DNA from 4 places in the Priestia megaterium genome. Region 2 is predicted to be linked to each of the others. Evidence: a T-box and tRNA genes for the amino acid it is inferred to sense, from the RefSeq annotation. Region 2 holds a T-box; the other regions hold tRNA genes.
What was found. The T-box of region 2 lies ahead of CEQ83_RS22695 (valine--tRNA ligase). A T-box ahead of a tRNA ligase gene usually reads a tRNA of that ligase, here a tRNA-Val.
Positions count from the first base shown of each region.

Region 1: it has a tRNA-Val gene. The T-box ahead of CEQ83_RS22695 (valine--tRNA ligase) is inferred to sense a tRNA for this amino acid. The anticodon was not compared.
Region 3: it has a tRNA-Val gene. The T-box ahead of CEQ83_RS22695 (valine--tRNA ligase) is inferred to sense a tRNA for this amino acid. The anticodon was not compared.
Region 4: it has a tRNA-Val gene. The T-box ahead of CEQ83_RS22695 (valine--tRNA ligase) is inferred to sense a tRNA for this amino acid. The anticodon was not compared.

Region 1 covers NZ_CP023317.1:588,548-596,098, forward strand. The annotation lists rRNA gene CEQ83_RS03095 (23S ribosomal RNA) at 1-2,047, shown strand, start outside; rRNA gene rrf (5S ribosomal RNA) at 2,111-2,226, shown strand; tRNA gene CEQ83_RS03105 (tRNA-Val) at 2,333-2,408, shown strand; tRNA gene CEQ83_RS03110 (tRNA-Thr) at 2,413-2,488, shown strand; tRNA gene CEQ83_RS03115 (tRNA-Tyr) at 2,497-2,580, shown strand; tRNA gene CEQ83_RS03120 (tRNA-Gln) at 2,587-2,661, shown strand; tRNA gene CEQ83_RS03125 (tRNA-Lys) at 2,666-2,738, shown strand; tRNA gene CEQ83_RS03130 (tRNA-Gly) at 2,748-2,822, shown strand; tRNA gene CEQ83_RS03135 (tRNA-Arg) at 2,829-2,905, shown strand; tRNA gene CEQ83_RS03140 (tRNA-Pro) at 2,910-2,986, shown strand; tRNA gene CEQ83_RS03145 (tRNA-Ala) at 2,992-3,067, shown strand; tRNA gene CEQ83_RS03150 (tRNA-Met) at 3,098-3,174, shown strand; tRNA gene CEQ83_RS03155 (tRNA-Ser) at 3,202-3,294, shown strand; tRNA gene CEQ83_RS03160 (tRNA-Met) at 3,320-3,396, shown strand; tRNA gene CEQ83_RS03165 (tRNA-Asp) at 3,401-3,476, shown strand; tRNA gene CEQ83_RS03170 (tRNA-Phe) at 3,487-3,562, shown strand; tRNA gene CEQ83_RS03175 (tRNA-His) at 3,573-3,648, shown strand; tRNA gene CEQ83_RS03180 (tRNA-Gly) at 3,660-3,733, shown strand; tRNA gene CEQ83_RS03185 (tRNA-Ile) at 3,740-3,816, shown strand; tRNA gene CEQ83_RS03190 (tRNA-Asn) at 3,820-3,894, shown strand; tRNA gene CEQ83_RS03195 (tRNA-Glu) at 3,899-3,970, shown strand; gene CEQ83_RS03200 (M48 family metallopeptidase) at 4,180-5,439, shown strand; gene aceA (isocitrate lyase) at 5,832-7,115, shown strand; gene CEQ83_RS03210 (IDEAL domain-containing protein) at 7,311-7,547, opposite strand.
Region 2 covers NZ_CP023317.1:4,425,166-4,432,716, reverse strand. The annotation lists gene CEQ83_RS22725 (uroporphyrinogen-III synthase) at 1-397, shown strand, start outside; gene hemB (porphobilinogen synthase) at 415-1,395, shown strand; gene hemL (glutamate-1-semialdehyde 2,1-aminomutase) at 1,412-2,701, shown strand; gene spoVID (stage VI sporulation protein D) at 2,849-3,988, shown strand; gene ysxE (spore coat protein YsxE) at 4,066-5,115, shown strand; gene CEQ83_RS22700 (hypothetical protein) at 5,127-5,324, opposite strand; T-box leader at 5,555-5,799, shown strand; gene CEQ83_RS22695 (valine--tRNA ligase) at 5,882-7,551, shown strand, end outside.
Region 3 covers NZ_CP023317.1:4,654,044-4,661,594, reverse strand. The annotation lists rRNA gene CEQ83_RS23910 (23S ribosomal RNA) at 1-1,218, shown strand, start outside; rRNA gene rrf (5S ribosomal RNA) at 1,327-1,442, shown strand; tRNA gene CEQ83_RS23900 (tRNA-Val) at 1,452-1,527, shown strand; tRNA gene CEQ83_RS23895 (tRNA-Thr) at 1,554-1,629, shown strand; tRNA gene CEQ83_RS23890 (tRNA-Lys) at 1,638-1,713, shown strand; tRNA gene CEQ83_RS23885 (tRNA-Leu) at 1,728-1,809, shown strand; tRNA gene CEQ83_RS23880 (tRNA-Gly) at 1,833-1,907, shown strand; tRNA gene CEQ83_RS23875 (tRNA-Leu) at 1,922-2,010, shown strand; tRNA gene CEQ83_RS23870 (tRNA-Arg) at 2,020-2,096, shown strand; tRNA gene CEQ83_RS23865 (tRNA-Pro) at 2,101-2,177, shown strand; tRNA gene CEQ83_RS23860 (tRNA-Ala) at 2,183-2,258, shown strand; tRNA gene CEQ83_RS23855 (tRNA-Met) at 2,289-2,365, shown strand; tRNA gene CEQ83_RS23850 (tRNA-Ser) at 2,393-2,485, shown strand; tRNA gene CEQ83_RS23845 (tRNA-Met) at 2,511-2,587, shown strand; tRNA gene CEQ83_RS23840 (tRNA-Asp) at 2,592-2,667, shown strand; tRNA gene CEQ83_RS23835 (tRNA-Phe) at 2,676-2,751, shown strand; tRNA gene CEQ83_RS23830 (tRNA-His) at 2,762-2,837, shown strand; tRNA gene CEQ83_RS23825 (tRNA-Gly) at 2,849-2,922, shown strand; tRNA gene CEQ83_RS23820 (tRNA-Ile) at 2,929-3,005, shown strand; tRNA gene CEQ83_RS23815 (tRNA-Asn) at 3,009-3,083, shown strand; tRNA gene CEQ83_RS23810 (tRNA-Ser) at 3,087-3,177, shown strand; tRNA gene CEQ83_RS23805 (tRNA-Glu) at 3,198-3,269, shown strand; gene glgB (1,4-alpha-glucan branching protein GlgB) at 3,565-5,526, shown strand; gene CEQ83_RS23795 (glucose-1-phosphate adenylyltransferase) at 5,477-6,628, shown strand; gene CEQ83_RS23790 (glucose-1-phosphate adenylyltransferase family protein) at 6,651-7,551, shown strand, end outside.
Region 4 covers NZ_CP023317.1:195,382-202,932, reverse strand. The annotation lists rRNA gene CEQ83_RS01165 (23S ribosomal RNA) at 1-1,334, opposite strand, end outside; rRNA gene CEQ83_RS01160 (16S ribosomal RNA) at 1,560-3,111, opposite strand; tRNA gene CEQ83_RS01155 (tRNA-Gly) at 3,193-3,266, opposite strand; tRNA gene CEQ83_RS01150 (tRNA-Arg) at 3,271-3,347, opposite strand; tRNA gene CEQ83_RS01145 (tRNA-Leu) at 3,438-3,523, opposite strand; tRNA gene CEQ83_RS01140 (tRNA-Leu) at 3,546-3,628, opposite strand; tRNA gene CEQ83_RS01135 (tRNA-Lys) at 3,641-3,713, opposite strand; tRNA gene CEQ83_RS01130 (tRNA-Gln) at 3,718-3,792, opposite strand; tRNA gene CEQ83_RS01125 (tRNA-Asp) at 3,804-3,879, opposite strand; tRNA gene CEQ83_RS01120 (tRNA-Val) at 3,909-3,984, opposite strand; tRNA gene CEQ83_RS01115 (tRNA-Glu) at 4,009-4,083, opposite strand; tRNA gene CEQ83_RS01110 (tRNA-Ser) at 4,093-4,183, opposite strand; tRNA gene CEQ83_RS01105 (tRNA-Asn) at 4,187-4,261, opposite strand; gene CEQ83_RS01100 (SprT family protein) at 4,396-4,845, opposite strand; gene cmpA (cortex morphogenetic protein CmpA) at 4,955-5,071, shown strand; gene CEQ83_RS01090 (Tex family protein) at 5,129-7,303, opposite strand; gene CEQ83_RS01085 (PP2C family serine/threonine-protein phosphatase) at 7,388-7,551, opposite strand, start outside.

The sequences.
Region 1 (7,551 bases), 1.2 Mb from region 2:
TGTAAGAGTCTTGGAGGTAGAGCACTGATTGGACTAGGGGCCCCCAACGGGTTACCGAATTCAGTCAAACTCCGAATGCCAAAGACTTATCCATGGGAGTCAGACTGCGAGTGATAAGATCCGTAGTCAAAAGGGAAACAGCCCAGACCACCAGCTAAGGTCCCCAAGTATACGTTAAGTGGAAAAGGATGTGGAGTTGCTTAGACAACCAGGATGTTGGCTTAGAAGCAGCCACCATTTAAAGAGTGCGTAATAGCTCACTGGTCGAGTGACTCTGCGCCGAAAATGTACCGGGGCTAAACGTATCACCGAAGCTGTGGATTGACATCTTTGATGTCAGTGGTAGGAGAGCGTTCTAAGTGCAGCGAAGTCAGACCGTAAGGACTGGTGGAGCGCTTAGAAGTGAGAATGCCGGTATGAGTAGCGAAAGACAAGTGAGAATCTTGTCCACCGAATGCCTAAGGTTTCCTGAGGAAGGCTCGTCCGCTCAGGGTTAGTCGGGACCTAAGCCGAGGCTGAAAAGCGTAGGCGATGGCCAACAGGTTGATATTCCTGTACCACCTCCCCGCCGTTTGAGTAATGGGGGGACGCAGTAGGATAGGGTAAGCGCGCTGCTGGATATGCGCGTTCAAGCAGTTAGGCTGATGAGTAGGCAAATCCGCTCATCATAAAGGCTGAGCTGTGATGACGAGGGAACTATAGTACCGAAGTTCCTGATTCCACACTGCCAAGAAAAGCCTCTAGCGAGGCGGGAGGTGCCCGTACCGCAAACCGACACAGGTAGGCGAGGAGAGAATCCTAAGGTGATCGAGAGAACTCTCGTTAAGGAACTCGGCAAAATGACCCCGTAACTTCGGGAGAAGGGGTGCTCTGGTAGGGTGTATAGCCCGAGAGAGCCGCAGTGAATAGGCCCAGGCGACTGTTTAGCAAAAACACAGGTCTCTGCGAAGCCGCAAGGCGAAGTATAGGGGCTGACGCCTGCCCGGTGCTGGAAGGTTAAGAGGAGGGGTTATCCTTTGGGAGAAGCTCTGAATCGAAGCCCCAGTAAACGGCGGCCGTAACTATAACGGTCCTAAGGTAGCGAAATTCCTTGTCGGGTAAGTTCCGACCCGCACGAAAGGCGTAACGATCTGGGCACTGTCTCAACGAGAGACTCGGTGAAATTATAGTACCTGTGAAGATGCAGGTTACCCGCGACAGGACGGAAAGACCCCGTGGAGCTTTACTGTAGCCTGATATTGAATTTTGGTACAGCTTGTACAGGATAGGTAGGAGCCTGAGAAGCCGGAGCGCTAGCTTCGGTGGAGGCGTCGGTGGGATACTACCCTGGCTGTATTGAAATTCTAACCCGCGGCCCTGATCGGGCCGGGAGACAGTGTCAGGTGGGCAGTTTGACTGGGGCGGTCGCCTCCTAAAATGTAACGGAGGCGCCCAAAGGTTCCCTCAGAATGGTTGGAAATCATTCGTAGAGTGTAAAGGCACAAGGGAGCTTGACTGCGAGACCTACAAGTCGAGCAGGGACGAAAGTCGGGCTTAGTGATCCGGTGGTTCCGCATGGAAGGGCCATCGCTCAACGGATAAAAGCTACCCCGGGGATAACAGGCTTATCTCCCCCAAGAGTCCACATCGACGGGGAGGTTTGGCACCTCGATGTCGGCTCATCGCATCCTGGGGCTGTAGTCGGTCCCAAGGGTTGGGCTGTTCGCCCATTAAAGCGGTACGCGAGCTGGGTTCAGAACGTCGTGAGACAGTTCGGTCCCTATCCGTCGTGGGCGTAGGAAATTTGAGAGGAGCTGTCCTTAGTACGAGAGGACCGGGATGGACACACCGCTGGTGTACCAGTTGTCTTGCCAAAGGCATCGCTGGGTAGCTATGTGTGGACGGGATAAGTGCTGAAAGCATCTAAGCATGAAGCCCCCCTCAAGATGAGATTTCCCATAGCGCAAGCTAGTAAGATCCCTGAAAGATGATCAGGTTGATAGGTCAGAGGTGGAAGCGTGGCGACATGTGTAGCTGACTGATACTAATCGATCGAGGACTTAACCAAACTTTTAAAAGCGTAAGCTTTACTCAGCAAATTGTTATCTAGTTTTGAGAGAGCAATCTCTTGTCTGGTGGCGATAGCGAAGAGGTCACACCCGTTCCCATACCGAACACGGAAGTTAAGCTCTTTAGCGCCAATGGTAGTTGGGACTTTGTCCCTGTGAGAGTAGGACGTTGCCAGGCAATGAATAAGACCCCTTTTTATGCTCTTGTAAAAGAGTCTAGGGGTTTTTTATTTGGCTCATTTGTAAAAAACTTATATACACATTTAATGTTGTGTATGATATTTGGAGGATTAGCTCAGCTGGGAGAGCACCTGCCTTACAAGCAGGGGGTCGGCGGTTCGATCCCGTCATCCTCCACCACCGTGCCGGTGTAGCTCAACTGGTAGAGCAACTGACTTGTAATCAGTAGGTTGGGGGTTCAAGTCCTCTTGCCGGCACCATTTATATCGGAGGGGTAGCGAAGTGGCTAAACGCGGCGGACTGTAAATCCGCTCCTTCGGGTTCGGCAGTTCGAATCTGCCCCCCTCCACCATTTTATTGGGCTATCGCCAAGCGGTAAGGCAACGGATTTTGATTCCGTCATGCGTTGGTTCGAATCCAGCTAGCCCAGCCATAGAGAGCCATTAGCTCAGTTGGTAGAGCATCTGACTTTTAATCAGAGGGTCGAAGGTTCGAGTCCTTCATGGCTCATTTTAATAAGCGGAAGTAGTTCAGTGGTAGAACACCACCTTGCCAAGGTGGGGGTCGCGAGTTCGAACCTCGTCTTCCGCTCCATATAAAGCGCCCGTAGCTCAATTGGATAGAGCGTTTGACTACGGATCAAAAGGTTAGGGGTTCGACTCCTCTCGGGCGCGCCATAAACGGGAAGTAGCTCAGCTTGGTAGAGCACTTGGTTTGGGACCAAGGGGTCGCAGGTTCGAATCCTGTCTTCCCGACCATTTATGGGGCCTTAGCTCAGCTGGGAGAGCGCCTGCCTTGCACGCAGGAGGTCAGCGGTTCGATCCCGCTAGGCTCCACCAATGAAATTAAATAATTGTAACGAATAATATGGCGGTGTAGCTCAGCTGGCTAGAGCGTACGGTTCATACCCGTGAGGTCGTGGGTTCGACTCCCTCCGCCGCTACCATATAAGTTACATTTGTTATAAATATACGGAGGAATACCCAAGTCCGGCTGAAGGGATCGGTCTTGAAAACCGACAGGGGTGTTAAAGCCCGCGGGGGTTCGAATCCCTCTTCCTCCGCCATTTATTTATATCATATTCATATCATCGCGGGGTGGAGCAGTTCGGTAGCTCGTCGGGCTCATAACCCGAAGGTCGCAGGTTCAAATCCTGTCCCCGCAACCAAAGTGGTCCCGTGGTGTAGCGGTTAACATGCCTGCCTGTCACGCAGGAGATCGCGGGTTCGATTCCCGTCGGGACCGCCATTTTGTTTGGGGCTCGGTAGCTCAGTTGGTAGAGCAAAGGACTGAAAATCCTTGTGTCGGCGGTTCGATTCCGTCCCGAGCCACCATTTTAAGACGGCGATTGTGGCGAAGTGGTTAACGCACCGGATTGTGGTTCCGGCATTCGTGGGTTCGATTCCCATCAGTCGCCCCATCTTAAGTAACGCGGGTGTAGTTTAGTGGTAAAACCTCAGCCTTCCAAGCTGATGTCGTGAGTTCGATTCTCATCACCCGCTCCAAATAATGGGCCTATAGCTCAGCTGGTTAGAGCGCACGCCTGATAAGCGTGAGGTCGGTGGTTCGAGTCCACTTAGGCCCACCATATTCCACAGTAGCTCAGTGGTAGAGCTATCGGCTGTTAACCGATCGGTCGTAGGTTCGAGTCCTACCTGTGGAGCCATACTGGCCCGTTGGTCAAGCGGTTAAGACACCGCCCTTTCACGGCGGTAACACGGGTTCGAATCCCGTACGGGTCATCTCAAAAGCAGTTTGCATATGCAAACTGCTTTTTTTGTTTGTAAACAGAGTTTAGACAAAAGAATAAACTCTGTTTTTCGTTTTTCTATGATTTTCTCTTCACAATTTGCATTTCCTATAGCACATCTCTAAACGCTTGTTCTAAATTTCGAAAAAAAACCTACAATAGTAATAACAGAATACTGTTTGTACAAAAGGAGGGGAATGCGTGAAAAAAATTGTTTTGTGGTCCATCGGAGTTTTTCTTGTGTATGCAGCTTGTATATGGGTGTATTTATTTTATATAAGTGACACCTCTATTCCACAATCATTAAAAGGTACCAGCGTGGATCCGGCTACGTTTATGAATGCAAGAGAACTTATGTTAACCGAAAAATATTCAAAGATTAGAGATGCGCTCTTTTTTATCCGAATTCCATATGAGTGGTTAGGGTTTATTTTAATTTTAGTGTTAGGTGTGTCTAAGAAAGTGAATAAGTGGTCTAAAGACGTCAGTCGTTTCAGTCTTCTCCAAACTGCTATTTATGTATTTTGGTTATCTGTTCTGCTGCTGATCTACTCTTTTCCTATGGACTGGATTAGCTATAAGCTTTCAACGGCTTACCATATTACGACGCAACCTTTCCAAGGATGGATGAAAGATCTTTTTACAGATTTTTGGGTGAACTATGCCACGATGTTTTTAGTGATTGCTGTGTTATATGCATTCATTCGTAAGTTTTCAAAAAGATGGTGGCTGTATGCGTGGCTAGTATCTATTCCATTTACGCTATTTTTGACGTTTATTCAACCAGTGGTTATCGATCCGTTATATAACGATTTTTATCCATTAAAGAATAAAGAGCTGGAGACGAAAATTTTGCATTTAGCAGATGAAGCTCATATACCTGCTAAGCATGTATATGAAGTAAACATGTCTGAAAAAACGAACTCTCTCAATGCATATGTAACGGGAATAGGTTCTAATTCAAGAATTGTGTTATGGGATACTACTCTTAATAAATTGACGGAACGTGAAATTTTGTTTATCATGGCGCACGAAATGGGTCACTATGTGAAGAAACATATTTATGTAGGGATTGCTTCAGCCTTAGTTTTATCGATTGTAGGTTTATGGCTAACGAAACATTTTGCTAGCTTTGTGATTAAGAGATGGGGGAAAGCATTAAAAATCACTTCTCTTAGTGATTTAAATTCATTACCGCTTATTCTACTTATTTTTTCTGTGCTCACATTTGCTGTAAGTCCTTTAACAAATATGCAGTCGCGTCATCATGAACTTCAATCTGACACGTACGCCATGGACTTAACAGGAGATAAACAAGCTGCTATTAAAACATTTCAGGATTTAACAAAATCAGGACTGTCCCAGGTGAATCCGCCGTATTTAGTGAAAATTTTTCGATATGGTCATCCAACAATATTGGAAAGAATTTCATTTGTTGAGAAGTATGAAAGAAATGAATAAGTGATATAAGAAAAAGTAAAGGATATATGAAGCCTTTTATACGTAGGTATTAATAGAAAAGCCTCCTTGCGAGTAGGAAAAAAATTCTAAAAGGAGGTTTCATTTTCGAAAGTACTGTTATATAATAACGTATGTAAAATAAAAACTGTTTTATAACAATAGGGAGTAATAGTTATTTGTGATTGAAAAGATAGCAGTCAAACTTATCAGCGTATATTCACCTCAGCAAAGTCTTACTACATGTCCTTCAACTATTTACTTATTTCATCTACGTTCTTACTAACACTATGGCAAACTGCTAATTTACTTCATCATGAAACAGACATATTCTCACTGCTGCGTTTTATATTTTTATGAATATAGAATTTTAAATTCATTAGGGGGTATAAAGAATGAAAGAGATTCGTGTAAAAAACCTTGAAGAGAACTGGAAAAGCGATGAGCGTTGGAAAGGAATTGAACGTCCATATTCTGCAGAAAAAGTCATTGGACTGAGAGGATCCATTGATATTGAACACACGCTTGCTAGAAGAGGGGCCGAAAAGTTCTGGAACTTATTAAAAACAGAGCCATACGTTCATGCATTAGGAGCTTTAACAGGAAATCAAGCAGTACAACAGGTAAAAGCAGGGTTAAAAGCCATTTATCTCAGTGGATGGCAAGTAGCTGCAGATGCAAACCTTTCAGGAAATATGTATCCTGATCAAAGTCTATATCCAGCAAACAGCGTGCCGCATGTTGTGAAACGAATCAATCAAGCGCTGCAGCGTGCCGATCAAATTCAGCATTTAGAAGGAGAAGGAGATATTGATTACTTTGCTCCAATTGTAGCAGATGCAGAAGCAGGGTTCGGAGGACAGTTGAACGTATTTGAATTAATGAAAGGAATGATTGAGTCAGGAGCATCTGCGGTACACTTCGAAGATCAATTGTCATCTGAGAAAAAGTGTGGTCATCTTGGCGGCAAGGTATTGCTTCCAACTCAGACAGCTGTGAAAAACTTGATTGCTGCTCGTTTAGCTGCTGATGTAATGGGTGTTCCAACACTTCTGATTGCTCGTACCGATGCTGATGCCGCTGATTTAATTACAAGTGATGTTGATCCTGTAGATCGCCAGTTTATTACAGGTGAACGCACCGCTGAAGGGTTTTATCGCACGAGAGCCGGAATCGATCAAGCTATCGCTCGTGGCTTAGCATATGCGCCATATGCTGATCTAGTATGGTGTGAGACGTCTGAACCAAACTTGGAACAGGCACAAAAATTTGCAGATGCTATTCATGAAAAATTCCCAGGTAAAATGCTTGCTTATAACTGTTCACCATCTTTCAACTGGAAGAAAAAATTAGATAAGAAAACGATTGAAAAGTTTCAAAGAGAAATCGCAAAAATGGGCTACAAATTCCAATTCGTTACGCTTGCTGGCTTCCACGCTTTAAATCACAGCATGTTTGAACTGGCACGAGGATATAAAACAAGAGGAATGGCAGCTTATTCAGAGTTACAAGAAAGAGAGTTTGCTAGTGAAATAAATGGATATACTGCTACAAGACATCAGCGTGAAGTAGGAACGGGTTATTTTGATGAAGTGGCGCAAGTAGTTTCCGGTGGGACTTCCTCTACAACAGCTTTAAAAGGTTCAACAGAAGAAGAGCAGTTTCAGGCGCATAAATAACAAAAAATCTATGAGTGGAACGGTTGTTTACTTCCACTCATAGAAAAAATCCTAACAAAAAAGATTCTTACATCTGTAAGAATCTTTTTTTATGTAGTAAACACGATTTAACAGACAGCTGTTCTTCCTGAGAAGAAAGGTTCTGCCTGTTAAACGTACATATAAATCATTAACATGAATGAACTTCTTGAAATATTAAGTAGATGTTTGAAGTAAGGATTGGTACTGTGCTGATAGCTCATAAAAAGCAGTTTCATCACGTTGATCTAATGCCGTGTTAATGTTTGTTTCTAACAGTTCTTTTTGACGCTTAAAAAGCGATTCATCAATTACCATTTCGATATAAACATCCAACATACTCACAGTATCAATTACTTTTTTCTTGCGAGCGAGGGACTTCATCATTTCCGTGTACGATTTTTCATTGTTCATACCT
Region 2 (7,551 bases):
TGAGTCGTTAAAAGCAAATGTGTTACATCACGAGCGAGTTCTCCTTGTACGAGGACAATTAGCCCGCTCTGTTTTAAAAGATGGGTTAAAAGAGTGTGAGGTAACGGATTTAGTTGTATATCAGACCATTCGAAATCAAGGCTCTGAACGCTTGGTTAAGCAACATTTAGAAACAGGAATTGATGCCATTACTTTTACAAGTTCTTCTACAGTGAGATTTTTTGTCGAGTCAGTTAAAGATATTCCGAATTGGCTTGAGCTTATAAATGAAACCAAAGTTGTTTGCATCGGTCCTATTACGAGTCAGACAGCGAGCGAATATGGAATTAAGCATCTTGTTCCTAACACATACACAATAAATGGTATGATAGATATGTTGGTTAGTTGTTTTGAATAATAAAGGAGGATTTTAACATGAAAGATTTACAAATTACACGTCATCGTCGTCTTCGTAATTCTGTAAATATGCGTGCGCTTGTACGTGAAACACATTTACATCCGGAAGACTTTATATATCCTATTTTTATTGTAGAAGGTGAACAAAAAAGAAATGCTGTAAAATCAATGCCAGGTGTGGACCAAATTTCTTTAGACTACTTGAATGATGAAATCCAAGAGTTAGTCGATTTAGGAATCAAGTCAGCTATGGTATTTGGTGTTCCCGCTGAAAAAGATGCGGTCGGCTCACAGGCATACCATGACCACGGAATTGTCCAAAAAGGTATTCGTCAAATTAAAGAAAATTTTCCAGATTTTGTTGTTATCGCAGATACATGCTTGTGTCAATACACAGATCATGGCCACTGTGGTGTAATTGAAGACGGAAAAATCTTAAACGATCCTAGCCTTGACTTATTAGCGCGTACAGCGGTTAGTCAAGCTAAAGCAGGAGCGGATATTATTGCGCCTTCAAACATGATGGACGGTTTCGTGGCAGCTATTCGCCACGGTCTAGACGAAGCTGGATTTGAAGATGTGCCGGTGATGTCTTATGCTGTTAAATATGCATCTGCTTTTTACGGACCATTCCGTGATGCAGCGCATTCTTCTCCTCAATTTGGAGACCGTAAAACATATCAAATGGACCCAGCTAATCGCTTAGAGGCACTTCGAGAAGCGGAATCTGATGTCGAAGAAGGAGCAGATTTCTTAATTGTAAAACCAGCTCTATCATATTTAGATATTATGCGCGATGTGAAAAATACGTTTAATTTACCTGTAGTGGCTTATAATGTGAGCGGTGAATATTCAATGATTAAAGCGGCAGCTCAAAACGGCTGGGTAAATGAAAAAGAGATTGTTCTTGAAAAATTAATTAGCATGAAGCGTGCAGGAGCGGATTTAATTGTAACGTATCATGCTAAAGACGCAGCACGCTGGTTATCTGACAAGTAATTAAGGAGGCTTACACATGAGAAGTTATGAAAAGTCAAAAGCAGCTTTTTTAGAAGCGCAGCAACTAATGCCGGGTGGAGTAAACAGTCCTGTTCGTGCATTTAAATCAGTAGATATGGATCCTATTTTTATGGAACGAGGAAAAGGCGCTACGATTTACGATATTGACGGCAACAAATATATTGACTACGTCTTATCATGGGGACCTTTAATTCACGGACATTCCAACGATCAAGTAGTTGAAGCAGTAAAAAAAGTAACGGAATCTGGTACAAGCTTTGGTGCACCAACATTAATTGAAAATGAGCTCGCTAAAGTTGTGATTGAGCGCGTTCCTTCAATCGAAATCGTCCGTATGGTGAGTTCAGGTACGGAAGCAACGATGAGCGCACTGCGTTTAGCGCGTGGCTATACGGGCCGCAACAAAATTTTAAAATTTGAAGGCTGTTACCATGGACACGGTGACTCTCTTCTCATTAAAGCTGGCTCAGGCGTTGCAACGTTAGGCCTACCAGATAGCCCGGGAGTGCCTGAAGGAATCGCTAAAAACACGATTACAGTGCCGTACAATGATTTAGAAAGCGTACAATATGCTTTTAAAGAATTCGGAGATGACATTGCCGGAGTAATCGTTGAACCGGTAGCAGGAAATATGGGTGTGGTACCACCTCAGCCCGGTTTCTTACAAGGGCTTCGTGATATCACATCAGAATATGGCTCACTGCTCATTTTTGATGAAGTAATGACAGGGTTCCGCGTAGCGTACAACTGTGCACAGGGCTACTACAACATTACGCCTGACTTAACTTGCTTAGGAAAAGTAATCGGTGGTGGTTTACCAGTAGGTGCTTACGGTGGTAAAGCTGAAATTATGGAGCGAGTTGCACCAAGCGGCCCGATTTATCAAGCAGGTACATTATCAGGTAATCCGCTTGCGATGACAGCTGGATACGAGACATTAACACAGCTGACACCTCAATCCTACGATGAGTTCATTCGTAAAGCAGATCGCTTAGAAGAAGGATTGATGGCAGCAGCTGAAAAATATGATGTGCCGTTTACCGTAAACCGAGCTGGTTCAATGATCGGTTTCTTCTTCACAAACGAACAGGTCATAAATTACGAAACAGCGAAAACATCGAATTTAGATTATTTTGCAGCTTACTATCGTGAAATGGCTAATGAAGGCGTGTTTTTACCTCCTTCTCAATTCGAAGGAATGTTTTTATCAACTTCTCATACAGATGCAGACATTGAACATACAATTGCAGCAGCTGAAAAAGCTTTTTCAAAGTTGCGTGGATAAACAGCTAAATAGAAATAACTTTTATAAAGAAGCTTACGGAGGATTCCGTAAGCTTTTTTAGTTTTCAAGACATATTTTAATTTATTTGTTCATACATCTTTAATGACCGCGCTATTACCTGGCGGGTGTTGGAAGGGGGAGAACAATTTGTCGCAGGATAATTTATCATGTCTGCGTTTTTCCGTAGAAGAATCAGTATGGTTTCAAAAAGGACAGGAAGTCTCACAACTTTTGTCTATCTCCTTAGAGCCTCAAGTATCTATTCAAGAATATGACCAATATGTGTCTATTCGAGGAGCATTACAATTAACAGGTGAATACGAAACGTACGAGGGAGAGCACTCGTTACGCGAATATACAAATGAGAATCAAGTGCAATCTATCTCTGTCCGTGAAGACGGAACGGCTGAATTATCACATCAATTTCCTGTTGATATTACCATTCCTAAAAATCGTATTCAAAGTATTGAAGATGTATATGTATCTATTGATTTATTTGATTATGAATTACCAGGCACAAATCAGCTGCAGCTAATGGCTGACTTGTCCATCACAGGATTGTACGGGGAACAGCATGAAGAACAAGAACGAGAAGAAGAGGAAGAGTTTGCGGAAGAACAGCACATCGTCTCCTATGAAGAAGCAGACGATGCTGAAGAGGTATATACTGAAAACTTTGCTCAAGAAGAAGAGAAACAAGAGGAGCAAGAGTTTGACGTAAGCTATCGTGAAGCTCCCGCACTTTTAGAGGCAGAGGCTATTGAAGAAGATCATTCAGAAAAGCCTCCTAGTTATTTTTCATCTGTATTTAAAAAAGAATCTCGTGCTGAGCCGGTCGTGGAATATGAAGAGGAAGCATATGAACCATTTGAAGTCGAAGTGAAAAAAGAGGCACCAATCGAGGAAGAAAGAGAAGACAACGTGATTGAGCTCTTTCAGCTTCGTCAAGAGCAAGAAAGCTTCGAAGAATCGCAAGCTAGTGAATTAAATACGTATGCTGACGTTCAACAAGAGGCTGAGCAAGAAAAGGAAAAGATTATTGTTGAATTTCGGAAAGAAGAAAATGAAAGCGGCCGAAATGAAAACGCCCTTTATTTAACAAAGCTCTTTTCGCGGGAAGAAGAAGCTTTTTCAACGTGGAAGCTTTGTATTGTTCAAGACGGAGATTCGCTTGATACGATAGCAAACCGCTATAATACGAATGTACAAAACATTTTACGAGTGAATAATTTAGGAGATGAATATGAGCTGGAAGAAGGAAGCATCTTAAATATTCCCGTTCGTTAAAGTCGGAAAGAAAACAGTTTTGACGCATATAATGTCTTAACTGTTTTCTTTATTTTTTACGAGGAAGGAGAATATAGATGCAGCGGACAGTAGCAGACTACAAAGTATTGTTAAAAGAATATGACTTAGATGTTGACTTTATCGAAGACTACGGAAAAGTAAAAAAAGTCTATACAAAAACTGGCGTATTTGCGCTTAAAGAAATGGCGAATCATCAAGAGCGAAATCAGAACTTCATTCAAAAGTTGCAGAACGTGTATCAAAAAGGGTGGATGGGCTTTGTCCCTATTTATCAAACGAAGCGTTCTCAGCCCATTGTTTCAGATGAAAGCGGCTCGTATTACTTAATGCCGTGGCTCCCAAATAACCCAACCGAAGAGCGTGATATTCGATATCATAAATTATTTCAAGAGCTTGCTAAGCTTCACGGTGCTTCGGCGCAGGAAGTAGAAGTAAAAAAAGAAGATATAGAAAATCATTATACATCGATGAAAGAAACGTGGGAAAAACGTCAGGAAGAGCTGAAGCAGTACGTAGTAGAATGCGAGAAGAAAGTGTATATGTCCCCGTTTGAGTTGCATTACTGTACATTTTATTATGAAATGACAAGAGCGCTTGAGTTTGGTTTTGGAAAGCTCGATCAGTGGAACGATGAAATGGAAGAAAAGGAAAAGATCCGGCTGGTTACGTCTCATGGAAAGCTATCGGCTAAACATTTTATCTATGACGAACGGGGAAATGGTTTTTTTATTAACTTTGAACATGCAAAAGATGCTTCACCGATTTATGATTTGGTCTCATTTTATTTCCGTACTCTTCGCACGTACCCAGTAACTACCTATGACAGCTATGAGTGGTTTAGTACGTATGAAAAACATTTTGCTCTCAGAGAAGAGGAAAGACTGCTTTTGCACAGTTATTTAGCGTTTCCAGAACCCTTGTATCAGTGTATCGTTCAATATAGGCAGCATAAAGAAAGTAAAACGGAGCTTGAACATATGCAGTCATTTATTCGAGCATACTGGCTGACGAAAAACATTGAACAGCTCAATATTAAAATATTTGAAGTAGATCAGCAAAAAAAAATGGCAGCGGAAGCAGCTGCACAAGCCCAAGCGAACGAATAGCGCTTGGGTTTTTAAATCCAGTCCGAATATAAAGCAACCGCTAGTATGGCAAGAAGTGCCAACAACAGTACATCAAAGGTTGTGGGGAAGAATAGTGTACGTATACCTTGAAAAATTGTTAAAGGAACAATAAACTGTCCACAAGCCGCTCCTGCTGTTTTGAGCCACCGCTGCAGCTGATACGAATTTACATTTATTCGTTTCTTCATTTGTACATGCCCCTTTCAATCCACGTGCCCAGGTTAAAGTAAGTATATGAAAAAAGAAAGAAATGGTGCCATTTTTTTGAGCGGACTTTTCATTTTATTTCCAAAATTAGCGAGTGAATGAAAAAATAAAGAGCAGAACAAAAAAATTATGAATATAATCATAAAAAAATGGAGAAGATTATTGACGATTCAACATTTTTTCATATAGTATAATTAAGAGAAATTCATACATAAATACAGTGAATAGGAAGAGTACGGGATGTTCGTCTTTCAGAGAGAGAAATCAGCTGCTGTGAGATTTCTTAAGAATGTGCACTCGGAATGTCGCCTATGAGTAGCTTTTTTGAACAGCTGCATAGCTCAGTAGAAAAAGCCGGTTAATCAACCGTTATGAAATGAAGTGTATAGGCTTATCAAACGGGATACGTCTATAAAAAAAGGTGGTACCGCGAAATCAACTCCTTTCGTCCTTTTATTAGGAAAGGAGTTTTTTTATGTTTATAAAAGCTTTACACAGTTTCTAAAGACTGAAACTTTATATTATGGAGGTATACATTATGTCTGAAAAAGAAGTGACTCTTCCAACGAAGTATGATCCAAAAGCCGTTGAAGAAAATCGTTATCAGTATTGGTTAGACGGGAAGTTTTTTGAAGCAACAAATGACCCTGAAAAAGAGCCATATACAATTGTAATTCCACCCCCAAACGTAACGGGCAAGCTGCATTTAGGCCACGCTTGGGATACAACGTTACAAGACATCTTAACGCGTATGAAGCGCATGCAAGGCTATGACGTTTTATGGCTTCCCGGCATGGACCATGCGGGGATTGCAACGCAGGCAAAAGTAGAAGAAAAGCTTCGCAGCGAAGGGAAAAGCCGCTACGATCTAGGCCGCGAAAATTTTGTAGCCGAAACGTGGAAATGGAAAGAAGAATATGCAAGCTTTATTCGCCAGCAGTGGTCGAAGCTAGGACTTGGCTTAGACTATTCACGCGAGCGCTTCACGCTTGATGAAGGCCTTTCTAAAGCAGTGCGCGAAGTATTCGTAACGCTTTACAAAAAAGGGTTAATCTATCGCGGAGAATATATTATTAACTGGGATCCAGCTACAAAAACAGCTCTTTCAGACATCGAGGTTATTTACAAAGATGTACAAGGTGCGTTTTATCATATGCGCTATCCGTTGGCAGATGGTTCTGGACATATTGAAATCGCAACAACTCGTCCTGAAACAATGCTAGGAGATACGGCTGTAGCTGTTCACCCTGAAGATGATCGCTATAAGCACTTAATCGGCAAAAAGGTTGTCCTTCCGATTGTAGGTCGTGAAATTCCAATCGTAGGCGATGATTATGTAGATATGGAATTCGGTTCTGGTGCAGTAAAAATTACGCCTGCTCATGACCCGAACGATTTTGAAATTGGAAACCGTCATAATTTAGAGCGTATTTTAGTGATGAATCAAGACGGTACGATGAATGACAAAGCAGGTAAATATGAAGGAATGGATCGTTTTGCTTGCCGTAAGCAAATTGTTAAAGACCTTCAAGAAGACGGCGTATTGTTCGACATTGAAGACCACATGCATTCAGTAGGTCACAGTGAACGAAGCGGTGCCGTTGTTGAACCTTATTTATCAACTCAGTGGTTTGTAAAAATGCAGCCGTTAGCAGATAAAGCAGTAGATCTTCAAAAACAAGAAGAAAAAGTAAACTTTGTGCCTGATCGTTTTGAAAAGACATACTTACACTGGATGGAAAATATTCGCGACTGGTGTATTTCGCGTCAGCTTTGGTGGGGACACCGCATTCCAGCTTGGTATCATAAAGAAACTGGAGAAGTATACGTAGATCATGAGGCTCCAGCAGATATCGAAAACTGGGAACAGGATTCAGATGTATTAGACACATGGTTCAGTTCAGCGCTATGGCCGTTCTCAACAATGGGCTGGCCGGATGTGGATGCAGCTGATTTCAAACGCTACTACCCAACAAATGTGCTTGTAACGGGCTACGACATTATTTTCTTCTGGGTATCTCGTATGATTTTCCAAGGTCTTGAATTTACGGGTAAACGTCCGTTTGACGATGTACTTATTCACGGTCTTGTACGAGATGCTGAAGGTCGTAAAATGAGTAAATCACTTGGTAACGGCGTAGATCCAATGGAAGTAATCGAGAAATACGGTGCAGATTCTCTTCGCTATTTCTTATCTACAGGAAGCTC
Region 3 (7,551 bases), 230 kb from region 2:
ACTCGGCAAAATGACCCCGTAACTTCGGGAGAAGGGGTGCTCTGGTAGGGTGTATAGCCCGAGAGAGCCGCAGTGAATAGGCCCAGGCGACTGTTTAGCAAAAACACAGGTCTCTGCGAAGCCGCAAGGCGAAGTATAGGGGCTGACGCCTGCCCGGTGCTGGAAGGTTAAGAGGAGGGGTTATCCTTTGGGAGAAGCTCTGAATCGAAGCCCCAGTAAACGGCGGCCGTAACTATAACGGTCCTAAGGTAGCGAAATTCCTTGTCGGGTAAGTTCCGACCCGCACGAAAGGCGTAACGATCTGGGCACTGTCTCAACGAGAGACTCGGTGAAATTATAGTACCTGTGAAGATGCAGGTTACCCGCGACAGGACGGAAAGACCCCGTGGAGCTTTACTGTAGCCTGATATTGAATTTTGGTACAGCTTGTACAGGATAGGTAGGAGCCTGAGAAGCCGGAGCGCTAGCTTCGGTGGAGGCGTCGGTGGGATACTACCCTGGCTGTATTGAAATTCTAACCCGCGGCCCTGATCGGGCCGGGAGACAGTGTCAGGTGGGCAGTTTGACTGGGGCGGTCGCCTCCTAAAATGTAACGGAGGCGCCCAAAGGTTCCCTCAGAATGGTTGGAAATCATTCGTAGAGTGTAAAGGCACAAGGGAGCTTGACTGCGAGACCTACAAGTCGAGCAGGGACGAAAGTCGGGCTTAGTGATCCGGTGGTTCCGCATGGAAGGGCCATCGCTCAACGGATAAAAGCTACCCCGGGGATAACAGGCTTATCTCCCCCAAGAGTCCACATCGACGGGGAGGTTTGGCACCTCGATGTCGGCTCATCGCATCCTGGGGCTGTAGTCGGTCCCAAGGGTTGGGCTGTTCGCCCATTAAAGCGGTACGCGAGCTGGGTTCAGAACGTCGTGAGACAGTTCGGTCCCTATCCGTCGTGGGCGTAGGAAATTTGAGAGGAGCTGTCCTTAGTACGAGAGGACCGGGATGGACACACCGCTGGTGTACCAGTTGTCTTGCCAAAGGCATCGCTGGGTAGCTATGTGTGGACGGGATAAGTGCTGAAAGCATCTAAGCATGAAGCCCCCCTCAAGATGAGATTTCCCATAGCGCAAGCTAGTAAGATCCCTGAAAGATGATCAGGTTGATAGGTCAGAGGTGGAAGCGTGGCGACATGTGTAGCTGACTGATACTAATCGATCGAGGACTTAACCAAACTTTAAAAGTGTAAGCTTTACTCAGCAAACTGTTATCTAGTTTTGAAAGAATAAATCTTTCGAAAAAAGTATTGCTTTCTTTATATAATAGTGTATAATATAATATGTCTGGTGGCGATAGCGAAGAGGTCACACCCGTTCCCATACCGAACACGGAAGTTAAGCTCTTTAGCGCTAATGGTAGTTGGGACTTTGTCCCTGTGAGAGTAGGACGTTGCCAGGCTTTTATATCGGAGGATTAGCTCAGCTGGGAGAGCACCTGCCTTACAAGCAGGGGGTCGGCGGTTCGATCCCGTCATCCTCCACCATCGACTATTTAAGTCAGAGATTGCACGCCGGTGTAGCTCAATTGGTAGAGCAACTGACTTGTAATCAGTAGGTTGGGGGTTCAAGTCCTCTTGCCGGCACCATTTTTTTCGAGCCATTAGCTCAGTTGGTAGAGCATCTGACTTTTAATCAGAGGGTCGAAGGTTCGAGTCCTTCATGGCTCACCATTTAATATTCACACGCGGGTGTGGCGGAATTGGCAGACGCGCTAGACTTAGGATCTAGTGTCTTACGACGTGGGGGTTCAAGTCCCTTCACCCGCATCTTTACTTAATTTCATATATGCGCGGAAGTAGTTCAGTGGTAGAACACCACCTTGCCAAGGTGGGGGTCGCGAGTTCGAACCTCGTCTTCCGCTCCACGTATATAAGTCCTGCCGGGGTGGTGGAATTGGCAGACACACAGGACTTAAAATCCTGCGGTAGGTGACTACCGTGCCGGTTCAAGTCCGGCCCTCGGCACCATTTTAATAAGCGCCCGTAGCTCAATTGGATAGAGCGTTTGACTACGGATCAAAAGGTTAGGGGTTCGACTCCTCTCGGGCGCGCCATAAACGGGAAGTAGCTCAGCTTGGTAGAGCACTTGGTTTGGGACCAAGGGGTCGCAGGTTCGAATCCTGTCTTCCCGACCATTTATGGGGCCTTAGCTCAGCTGGGAGAGCGCCTGCCTTGCACGCAGGAGGTCAGCGGTTCGATCCCGCTAGGCTCCACCAATGAAATTAAATAATTGTAACGAATAATATGGCGGTGTAGCTCAGCTGGCTAGAGCGTACGGTTCATACCCGTGAGGTCGTGGGTTCGACTCCCTCCGCCGCTACCATATAAGTTACATTTGTTATAAATATACGGAGGAATACCCAAGTCCGGCTGAAGGGATCGGTCTTGAAAACCGACAGGGGTGTTAAAGCCCGCGGGGGTTCGAATCCCTCTTCCTCCGCCATTTATTTATATCATATTCATATCATCGCGGGGTGGAGCAGTTCGGTAGCTCGTCGGGCTCATAACCCGAAGGTCGCAGGTTCAAATCCTGTCCCCGCAACCAAAGTGGTCCCGTGGTGTAGCGGTTAACATGCCTGCCTGTCACGCAGGAGATCGCGGGTTCGATTCCCGTCGGGACCGCCATTTTGTTTGGCTCGGTAGCTCAGTTGGTAGAGCAAAGGACTGAAAATCCTTGTGTCGGCGGTTCGATTCCGTCCCGAGCCACCATTTTAAGACGGCGATTGTGGCGAAGTGGTTAACGCACCGGATTGTGGTTCCGGCATTCGTGGGTTCGATTCCCATCAGTCGCCCCATCTTAAGTAACGCGGGTGTAGTTTAGTGGTAAAACCTCAGCCTTCCAAGCTGATGTCGTGAGTTCGATTCTCATCACCCGCTCCAAATAATGGGCCTATAGCTCAGCTGGTTAGAGCGCACGCCTGATAAGCGTGAGGTCGGTGGTTCGAGTCCACTTAGGCCCACCATATTCCACAGTAGCTCAGTGGTAGAGCTATCGGCTGTTAACCGATCGGTCGTAGGTTCGAGTCCTACCTGTGGAGCCATACGGAGAAGTACTCAAGTGGCTGAAGAGGCGCCCCTGCTAAGGGTGTAGGTCGTGTAAGCGGCGCGAGGGTTCAAATCCCTCCTTCTCCGCCAGTCGTTTTAAATTTAAATATGGCCCGTTGGTCAAGCGGTTAAGACACCGCCCTTTCACGGCGGTAACACGGGTTCGAATCCCGTACGGGTCATCTTAAAAAGGTTTGCATATATGCAAACCTTTTTTTTATTTGCGCTTTTTTAAAGATTAAGTAAACAGGAATAATAGTTAGGAATAATTACCATGAATTTTCAGAATAAAAAGTAAGTTTTAAGCAGGATTTTCCCTATATCATATGGAATTATTCATAAAGTAATAAAGTATGAAGAGTATGGAATAAAGAGTAATTTTAGAGAACATTTATTCTATTATATTTGTAGAAAAGGTTTATGTTTTTACTATAAAAGGGAATGAGTGGTAAGAAGCGTATATTATGTGCGTATATTATGTTTGAAGTTAAAGGGGTGGCAAAAGTGAATCTAGCGGTTCAGCCTACTGAATTTGATGTTCATTTGTATCACGAAGGAAACTTATTTCGCAGTTACTCTATTTTCGGTGCGCATCAGGTAACGGTAGAAGGAATTGAAGGCGTACGATTTTGCGTGTGGGCACCTCATGCAAAGGGTGTAAGCGTTGTAGGTGATTTTAATAAATGGAACGGTTTTCAACATTCAATGGTTAAAGTTAATGAAGAAGGTATTTGGATGACATTTATCCCTGAATTAGAACAAGGGACTATTTATAAATATGAAATCATCACACAAAGCAATCAAAAAAAATTAAAAGCAGATCCATACGCTTTCTTCAGTGAAGTGCGTCCAAACACTGCGTCTATTGTTTACTCATTGGATGGGTACAAATGGAACGACCAATATTGGCGTAGAAAGAAAAAACAGCAAAATATATATGAAAGACCACTGTGTATTTACGAGCTGCATGCAGGGTCTTGGAGGACTCATGAAGATGGCAGCCTTTATACATACAGTGAATTAGCACAGGAGCTTATTCCTTATATTGCTGAACAAGGTTTTACACATATTGAGTTATTACCAGTCATTGAGCATCCGCTCGACCGATCCTGGGGATATCAAGGAACTGGATACTATTCTGCTACCAGTCGATACGGTACACCCAAAGAGTTGATGAACTTTATAGATGAGTGTCATCAAAATAATATAGGCGTTCTTTTAGACTGGGTACCCGGGCATTTTTGTAAGGATGAACATGGTCTGTATATGTTCGATGGAGAACCTACTTATGAATACAAAAAAGAACCCGACCGTGAAAACTATGTTTGGGGAACAGCTAATTTCGATTTAGGCAAGCCTGAAGTACAAAGTTTTCTCATTTCGAACGCTTTGTTTTGGTTGGAGTACTTCCACATAGATGGATTTCGAGTAGATGCTGTAGCTAATATGCTTTATTGGCAAAATTCTTCTGGAAAAGCAGTAAATGATGGAGCTGTCAGCTTCTTAAAAAAATTGAATGAAGCTGTTTTTAAATCTGATGAAACGATATTAATGATGGCAGAAGATTCAACGGATTGGCCCCTTGTTACAGCACCTACGTATGAGGGCGGTTTAGGCTTTAATTATAAGTGGAACATGGGATGGATGAATGACGTTTTAACGTACATGGAAGCTGGCGTGGAAAGACGTCCCTATCTTCACGATAAAATGACCTTTTCACTAATGTATGCGTTTAACGAAAACTTTATTTTGCCGCTTTCTCATGATGAAGTCGTACATGGGAAAAAATCATTGCTTAATAAGATGCCAGGTGATTACTGGCGCAAGTTTGCACAGCTTCGACTGCTATATGGATATTTCTTTGCACACCCTGGAAAAAAGCTTTTATTTATGGGCGGAGAGTTTGGCCAATTTGATGAGTGGAAAGATTTAGAAGAGTTAGACTGGATGCTTTATGACTTTGACATGCATCGCAATCTTAACGGGTATATGAAGGATCTCATCAAGATTTATAAAAGAAGCAAGCCTTTATATGAATTAGACCATAATCCAGATGGATTTGAATGGATTGATGTTAACAATCATCATCAACAAATTTTCTCCTTTATTCGCAAGTCGAAAGAAAATCAGGAGATTTTTATAGTTGTTAGCAATTTTTCTGAGCATCCATATCATTCTTACAAAGTTGGAGTTCCAGTTGAGACAGAGTACATTGAAGTGATTAACAGTGATGACGAAGTGTACGGCGGTTCAGGCATTGTAAATAAAAAGGCATTAAAATCAGTGGATGAATCGTTTCACGGTCAACCTTTTTGCATTGAAATGAATATTCCGCCGTTTGGCATTAGTATACTACGAGCAAAGAGAAAACGAGGGGAGAGAAAACAACATGTTAAAAAAGAAATGCGTAGCGATGTTATTGGCAGGAGGAAAAGGTAGTCGGCTAAGTTCGCTTACAAAAAATCTAGCAAAGCCAGCTGTACCATTTGGTGGTAAGTACCGAATTATTGATTTTGCTTTAAGTAATTGTACAAATTCAGGTATTGAAACAGTAGGTGTATTAACACAATATCAACCGCTAGTTCTCAATTCATACATTGGAATTGGAAGCGCTTGGGATTTGGACCGACGGAATGGTGGCGTCACAGTATTGCCTCCATACGCGGAGTCAGATGGAGTAAAGTGGTATAAAGGCACGGCTAGCGCTATTTATGAAAATTTAAACTATTTGACACAATATGATCCTGAGTACGTACTGATTCTATCAGGTGATCACATTTATAAAATGAACTATGAAAATATGCTTGATTATCATATAAACAAAGAAGCAGATGTAACGATTTCTGTTATTGAAGTACCTTGGGAAGAAGCGAGCCGTTTTGGTATTTTAAATACAAATAGTGACCTAGATGTAATGGAGTTCGATGAAAAGCCACAGCGTCCTAAAAATAATCTAGCTTCTATGGGGATTTATATTTTTAAATGGAGTATTTTAAAAGAATATTTAGAAATGGATGCACGCAATCCATACTCAAGCCATGATTTTGGTAAAGATGTTATTCCGCTTTTACTAGATGAAAAGAAAAAGCTAATTGCATATCCATTCCAAGGTTATTGGAAAGATGTAGGAACTGTAAAAAGCTTATGGGAAGCGAATATGGATTTGTTATGTGATAAAGACGAGCTTAATTTATTTGACTCTTCATGGAAAGTATACTCTGTTAACCCTAATCAGCCTCCTCAATATATTGCGCCAAACGCCTGCGTGGTGGAGTCATTAGTAAATGAAGGGTGCGTTGTCGAAGGAAACGTAGAGCAGTCCGTGTTATTTCCAGGTGTACAAATCGGTTCAGGTTCTGAAGTTAAGAAAACGGTTGTCATGCCTACTGCAAAGATAGGCTCTAACGTATATATTGAAAACGCAATTGTTCCATCGGACATTGAAGTTCCAGACGGTACTATCATTCGACCGACCAAAGGAAGCGAAGAAGTAATTCTTGTTACTCAAGAATTGATTGAATCAGTTGCTAAATGCATTTAACGAACAGAGAGGATGAACGACATTGAATAATCAAATGCTTGGTATTATTGATGCTTGTACAAACACAACAGCGCTGCAGCCTTTAACCTTTTATAGATCGATTGCTGCCATTCCTTTTGCAGGGCGCTATCGATTAATCGATTTTACGCTTTCTAATATGGTGAACTCTGGAATTTCGAGCGTTGCCATTTTTCCTCGTGATCGCTATCGCGCATTGATGGATCATATAGGTTCAGGAAAAGAATGGGATTTGGATCGGAAGCGAGATGGATTGTTTATCTTCCCTCCTATGACAAGTGATTTACACTTAGAGAGTCCATCACTATTCACGCAGTTCCGTTATCATATTGATTATTTCTTAAGAAGTAAGCAGGAATACGTATTAATTGCTAATAGTTATACGATATGTACAGTTGACTTTGAGCACGTGCTGCAGCGTCATATTGCTTCAAATGCAGATATTACTGAAATGAAGCAGGGTGATAAATCGCTTAATATGTATATTATTAATAAATCTATTCTAGTTAATATTTTGCAAAATGAATCGCATGATTTTTATACGATTAAAGAAATGGTTCGATATATGGCACAATCTCATCGTGTAGAAAAGTACGAGCACCATGGATATACGGCTGAGATTTCTAGCTTAGATGCCTACTATAAAACAAGTATGGAAATTTTATCTCCAGATGTTTGGAAGCAGTTATTTATCAACGAACGTCCTGTTTTCACTAAAGTAAAAGATGAACCGCCTACTCGTTACGCAAAAAAAGCGGTTGTGAAAAACTCAATGATCGCAAACGGGTGCGTGATTGAAGGACATGTGGAAAATAGTATTATCTTCCGAGGCGTTAAAATTGGAAAAGGTACGGTCGTTAAGAATAGCATTGTGATGCAAAAAGGCGTTATTTTAGAAAATAGTG
Region 4 (7,551 bases), 800 kb from region 2:
AAGATTCTCACTTGTCTTTCGCTACTCATACCGGCATTCTCACTTCTAAGCGCTCCACCAGTCCTTACGGTCTGACTTCACAGCACTTAGAACGCTCTCCTACCACTGACATCAAAGATGTCAATCCACAGCTTCGGTGATACGTTTAGCCCCGGTACATTTTCGGCGCAGAGTCACTCGACCAGTGAGCTATTACGCACTCTTTAAATGGTGGCTGCTTCTAAGCCAACATCCTGGTTGTCTAAGCAACTCCACATCCTTTTCCACTTAACGTATACTTGGGGACCTTAGCTGGTGGTCTGGGCTGTTTCCCTTTTGACTACGGATCTTATCACTCGCAGTCTGACTCCCATGGATAAGTCTTTGGCATTCGGAGTTTGACTGAATTCGGTAACCCGTTGGGGGCCCCTAGTCCAATCAGTGCTCTACCTCCAAGACTCTCACAACATGAGGCTAGCCCTAAAGCTATTTCGGAGAGAACCAGCTATCTCCAGGTTCGATTGGAATTTCTCCGCTACCCACACCTCATCCCCGCACTTTTCAACGTGCGTGGGTTCGGGCCTCCATTCAGTGTTACCTGAACTTCACCCTGGACATGGGTAGATCACCTGGTTTCGGGTCTACAACCACATACTAAACGCCCTATTCAGACTCGCTTTCGCTACGGCTCCGCCTTATCAGCTTAACCTTGCATGGGATCGTAACTCGCCGGTTCATTCTACAAAAGGCACGCCATCACCCGTTAACGGGCTCTGACTACTTGTAGGCACACGGTTTCAGGATCTCTTTCACTCCCCTTCCGGGGTGCTTTTCACCTTTCCCTCACGGTACTGGTTCACTATCGGTCACTAGGTAGTATTTAGCCTTGGGAGATGGTCCTCCCAGCTTCCGACGGAATTTCACGTGTTCCGCCGTACTCAGGATCCACTCAAGAGGGAACGAAGTTTCAACTACAGGGTTGTTACCTTCTTCGACGGACCTTTCCAGGTCGCTTCATTTACTTCGTTCCTTTGTAACTCCGTATAGAGTGTCCTACAACCCCAAGAGGCAAGCCTCTTGGTTTGGGCTAATTCCGTTTCGCTCGCCGCTACTCAGGAAATCGCATTTGCTTTCTCTTCCTCCGGGTACTTAGATGTTTCAGTTCCCCGGGTCTGCCTTCAATATCCTATGTATTCAGATAAAGATACTGTTCCATTACGAACAGTGGGTTTCCCCATTCGGAAATCTCCGGATCAAAGCTCACTTACAGCTCCCCGAAGCATATCGGTGTTAGTCCCGTCCTTCATCGGCTCCTAGTGCCAAGGCATTCACCGTGCGCCCTTTCTAACTTAACCATTAGCGAATAAATGGTACAACATAAAGTTGTGTTATTTATTGGTTTGATTAAAGAAAAGTTTCACTTTTCCTCAGCAATTACTGTTATCTAGTTTTCAAAGAACAATCGCAACCAAAATTCTTCTTATCTAATAAGAAGAAAGTAGTATGCTTTCTATAATTGAGAGATTGAACTCTCAAAACTGAACAAAGTGTCAAAACGTACGTCATGTAAAAATCCTTAGAAAGGAGGTGATCCAGCCGCACCTTCCGATACGGCTACCTTGTTACGACTTCACCCCAATCATCTGTCCCACCTTAGGCGGCTAGCTCCTTACGGTTACTCCACCGACTTCGGGTGTTACAAACTCTCGTGGTGTGACGGGCGGTGTGTACAAGGCCCGGGAACGTATTCACCGCGGCATGCTGATCCGCGATTACTAGCGATTCCAGCTTCATGTAGGCGAGTTGCAGCCTACAATCCGAACTGAGAATGGTTTTATGGGATTGGCTTGACCTCGCGGTCTTGCAGCCCTTTGTACCATCCATTGTAGCACGTGTGTAGCCCAGGTCATAAGGGGCATGATGATTTGACGTCATCCCCACCTTCCTCCGGTTTGTCACCGGCAGTCACCTTAGAGTGCCCAACTAAATGCTGGCAACTAAGATCAAGGGTTGCGCTCGTTGCGGGACTTAACCCAACATCTCACGACACGAGCTGACGACAACCATGCACCACCTGTCACTCTGTCCCCCGAAGGGGAACGCTCTATCTCTAGAGTTGTCAGAGGATGTCAAGACCTGGTAAGGTTCTTCGCGTTGCTTCGAATTAAACCACATGCTCCACCGCTTGTGCGGGCCCCCGTCAATTCCTTTGAGTTTCAGTCTTGCGACCGTACTCCCCAGGCGGAGTGCTTAATGCGTTAGCTGCAGCACTAAAGGGCGGAAACCCTCTAACACTTAGCACTCATCGTTTACGGCGTGGACTACCAGGGTATCTAATCCTGTTTGCTCCCCACGCTTTCGCGCCTCAGCGTCAGTTACAGACCAAAAAGCCGCCTTCGCCACTGGTGTTCCTCCACATCTCTACGCATTTCACCGCTACACGTGGAATTCCGCTTTTCTCTTCTGCACTCAAGTTCCCCAGTTTCCAATGACCCTCCACGGTTGAGCCGTGGGCTTTCACATCAGACTTAAGAAACCGCCTGCGCGCGCTTTACGCCCAATAATTCCGGATAACGCTTGCCACCTACGTATTACCGCGGCTGCTGGCACGTAGTTAGCCGTGGCTTTCTGGTTAGGTACCGTCAAGGTACGAGCAGTTACTCTCGTACTTGTTCTTCCCTAACAACAGAGTTTTACGACCCGAAAGCCTTCATCACTCACGCGGCGTTGCTCCGTCAGACTTTCGTCCATTGCGGAAGATTCCCTACTGCTGCCTCCCGTAGGAGTCTGGGCCGTGTCTCAGTCCCAGTGTGGCCGATCACCCTCTCAGGTCGGCTATGCATCGTTGCCTTGGTGAGCCGTTACCTCACCAACTAGCTAATGCACCGCGGGCCCATCTGTAAGTGATAGCCGAAACCATCTTTCAATCATCTCCCATGAAGGAGAAGATCCTATCCGGTATTAGCTTCGGTTTCCCGAAGTTATCCCAGTCTTACAGGCAGGTTGCCCACGTGTTACTCACCCGTCCGCCGCTAACGTCATAGAAGCAAGCTTCTAATCAGTTCGCTCGACTTGCATGTATTAGGCACGCCGCCAGCGTTCATCCTGAGCCAGGATCAAACTCTCCGAAGAAATGTTTGACTTGCTCATTTAAAAAATAAAAATTAACGTTGACGTTTGTCGCTTTGTTCAGTTTTCAAAGTTCAATATATTTGGAGCGGGTGATGAGAATCGAACTCACGACATCAGCTTGGAAGGCTGAGGTTTTACCACTAAACTACACCCGCAATATGGCGCGCCCGAGAGGAGTCGAACCCCTAACCTTTTGATCCGTAGTCAAACGCTCTATCCAATTGAGCTACGGGCGCTTCTTATGATGTTTACCGCCGTTGTTTTGGCGACTTTATTATAATATCATTTCTATTTTCTTATGTCAATACTTTTTTAAAAAGTTTTTTTGGTGCGGCCGAGAGGACTTGAACCTCCACGGGGTCGCCCCCACTAGGCCCTCAACCTAGCGCGTCTGCCATTCCGCCACGACCGCTAAATACATAAAATGAATAAGATGCGGGTGAAGGGACTTGAACCCCCACGTCGTAAAGACACTAGATCCTAAGTCTAGCGCGTCTGCCAATTCCGCCACACCCGCAAGAAATGAAAATGAGCCATGAAGGACTCGAACCTTCGACCCTCTGATTAAAAGTCAGATGCTCTACCAACTGAGCTAATGGCTCTTTATGGCTGGGCTAGCTGGATTCGAACCAACGCATGACGGAATCAAAATCCGTTGCCTTACCGCTTGGCGATAGCCCAATAATTTAAAATGGCGGTCCCGACGGGAATCGAACCCGCGATCTCCTGCGTGACAGGCAGGCATGTTAACCGCTACACCACGGGACCATCCAAAATTATGTATGAAACAGTCAAAATGGTGGAGGATGACGGGATCGAACCGCCGACCCCCTGCTTGTAAGGCAGGTGCTCTCCCAGCTGAGCTAATCCTCCACAGGATATGTAAATAAAAATCAATGGTGACCCGTACGGGATTCGAACCCGTGTTACCGCCGTGAAAGGGCGGTGTCTTAACCGCTTGACCAACGGGCCATTATAAAATGGCGGAGAAGGAGGGATTTGAACCCTCGCGCCGCTTACACGACCTACACCCTTAGCAGGGGCGCCTCTTCAGCCACTTGAGTACTTCTCCATATGGCTCCACAGGTAGGACTCGAACCTACGACCGATCGGTTAACAGCCGATAGCTCTACCACTGAGCTACTGTGGAATAATATTTATCAGACTTCTTACATTGTAATCGACATTATATGTAATGTCAATAAGTTTTTGTAATTTCTTTGCCGTTTATTTGAGACGGCTTTATTAATTTACCATAATGAATCTATTTTAGTCAAGCATCTTCTACATTTTTTTTAATTTACCTTTACACTTCCCACAAACATATTTAACTGTGTTCACTTTTCTTTTTCGAACATATTTTTGATCACACTGCATACATACATATATGTGCTCTTTTTTCTTTCCATCACTTTCTTTTTTCAATGCCTGACAAAATCGAGGTGCATCTACTTCTTTCATTAACCTTTTAAAGTCTTGATCTCCATGCTTATACCCTTTCCCCTCAATATGCAAATGATAGTGACAGAGCTCATGTTTAATAATTTCTACTATTTCTTGTGTGCCATATTGTTCAAAGTATTTGTAGTTTACTTCTATATTAGATGTACGTAACAAATACCTTCCGCCTGTCGTACGTAACCGAGAATTAAAAGTGGCTTCATGACGAAATGGTTTGTGAAACAGCTTCAATGAAATTTCTTCTACAAGTATTTGTAAATCCTTATCATTCATCTTACATACTCCTCTACTGTATGAAATCACCTGACTAGCTCTTGGGGCATACACTTCATTACATACTCACTATTCACCTTATCATAAATGAAAAGGAGTGATTGTCCTTATGCCAATGTGGCTACAAAAACAAATGAGGCGCGCTTATTCTGAAAAAGACCGTGCACAAATAAAATTGCTCAACCAATGTTGGTTTTTTTATCAAAAAAATAATTCCGCTTCTTAAATCACTTCTTTTTACAAATAAAATTGCCTTTTCAGAAAATCTGAAAAGGCAATTTTATTATTGATGGGGCGGAATCATCGTCAGTGCAACTCTTCCTTTTTTCATATCTACGTCTTCTACCCACACATTCACCAAATCTCCTACTGAAACGACATCGAGGGGATGCTTAACGTACCGATTCGTTAATTTAGAAATATGGACTAGACCGTCTTGCTTAACTCCTATATCGATGAACGCTCCGAAGTCTACGACGTTTCGCACCGTTCCTTCAAGCTGAATACCTTTTGCTAGATCCTCTAGCTTCAAAATATCCTGACGGAGCAAAGGTTTTGGCAGTTCATCACGAGGATCTCTTTCCGGTCTTACGAGCGCTTCTATAATGTCTTTTAAAGTAAGCTCCCCTATACTTAGTTCTTCTGATATTTCGGGTAAAGAAATATGTTTTAATGCTTCTTTTACTTTCTCCGTTCCAAGTTCAGTCTCTTTCACTTCCGCTTTCTTTAAAAGCTTTTTAACGTCTCCATATGTTTCAGGATGGATACCCGTTCTGTCTAAAGGTTCTTCACCTTCTATAATACGTAAAAACCCAATACACTGCTCATATGTTTTAGCCCCTAGACGCGGAATTTTCTTCAACTGTTTTCGGTTAGAGAATTTTCCGTTTTCATCCCGATATTTTACAATGTTTTGAGCAACTGTCTTATTTAGACCAGCAACGTATTGTAGAAGCGAAGCAGAAGCCGTGTTTGCATTCACTCCTACTTGGTTTACTACTGTCTCTACAATAAAAGTCAGTGAATCATTTAATTGCTTTTGAGACACATCATGCTGATATTGCCCTACTCCTACCGACTTAGGATCGATTTTCACAAGCTCAGCCAGCGGATCTTGCAGCCTTCTGGCAATCGATACAGCGCTTCGCTCTTCTACTTGAAAATCAGGGAATTCTTCTCTAGCAACATCAGAAGCCGAATATACGCTTGCTCCCGCTTCATTCACAATCAAATAATAAACTGGGTTTTCAATTTCTTTAAGAACATCCGCTACAAATTGCTCCGTTTCGCGAGATGCCGTTCCATTTCCAATTGCCACTACTTCAATAGGGTATTCAGCGAACATTTTCTTTAATTTATTTTGTGCTTCAGCTGCTTTTCTCACAGGAGGATGTGGATAAATAACATCAATTTTTAATACCTTGCCTGTTTCATCTACTACAGCTAATTTGCAGCCTGTTCGAAAAGCTGGATCTACTCCTAATACCACTTTCCCTTTCAATGGAGGTTGGAGAAGAAGTTTTCGTAAGTTTTCAGAAAAGATGTGAATGGCTCTTTCTTCCGCTTTTTCTGATAGGTCTTTACGAATTTCGCGTTCAATAGATGGTTCTATTAAGCGTTTATAAGCATCTTCTATAGCTGAGATGATATAACCTTCAGCTGAAGAATCCCTTTTCTTGATTACTTCTTTATGTAAATATGAAAGAATACGATCTGTAGGCGCGTCAATACTCACTTTTAAAATACCGTCTTTTTCTCCTCTATTCATAGCTAAAATACGGTGAGGAACGATTCGCTTTACCGCTTCTGTATATTCATAGTACATTTCATAGATATTTTTTCCATCTTTTTCCGGATCTTTGACTGAAGTAACAATTATGCCATCTTTTACAGTGGTCGTACGAATCCATTGACGGTAAGATGCTTCGTCAGAAATTTGTTCCGCTACAATGTCTAGGGCTCCCTGAATAGCTTCGTCAGAAGATTGAACTCCTGCTTCTTCATTTATGTATGTTTGCGCTTCAATGTTCACGTCAGAATTCGGGAAACTTAGTAGCCACTGTGCTAATGGTTCAAGACCTTTTTCTTTTGCTACAGTTGCTTTTGTACGTCGTTTTTGCTTAAAAGGGCGGTATAAATCTTCTACTTGCTGCAATTTCTTCGCTTGATGAATTTGAGCAGACAGTTCCTCAGTTAATTTCCCTTGCTCTTCAATTAATCGGTGAACTTCCTGTTTACGCTCCTCTAAATTCATTAAATAGTTCCAGGAATCTAAAATATTCCGGATTTGGACTTCATCCAAAGCACCAGTTTGTTCTTTTCTATATCGAGCAATAAAGGGAACTGTATTACCATCTTCTACTAAAGCAATTACGTTTTGTACTTGCTTGTGTGAAATCTCTACCTCTTTACTTACACGTTGAACAATTTGATTATCTAATTTCGTTGCAACAGACACAGCTTATCCTCCTACCTAAATGAAACTTTGTCTCTATTGTAACAAAACTCACATGCAATAACACATGTGAGCTAAAAAGAAAGGCTATGCAGTTGGAAGATGACCAGCGATATACGTAATATCGTCATTATGAGATCGAATTGCTGCCTGTAGGCGTGTCGACAATTGATCGACATTCATCGAGTTAGCAAAAACAGATTTAATCTCTTTTAATTCTAAGCCATCTGTATGAATCAAAAATTTAGAAC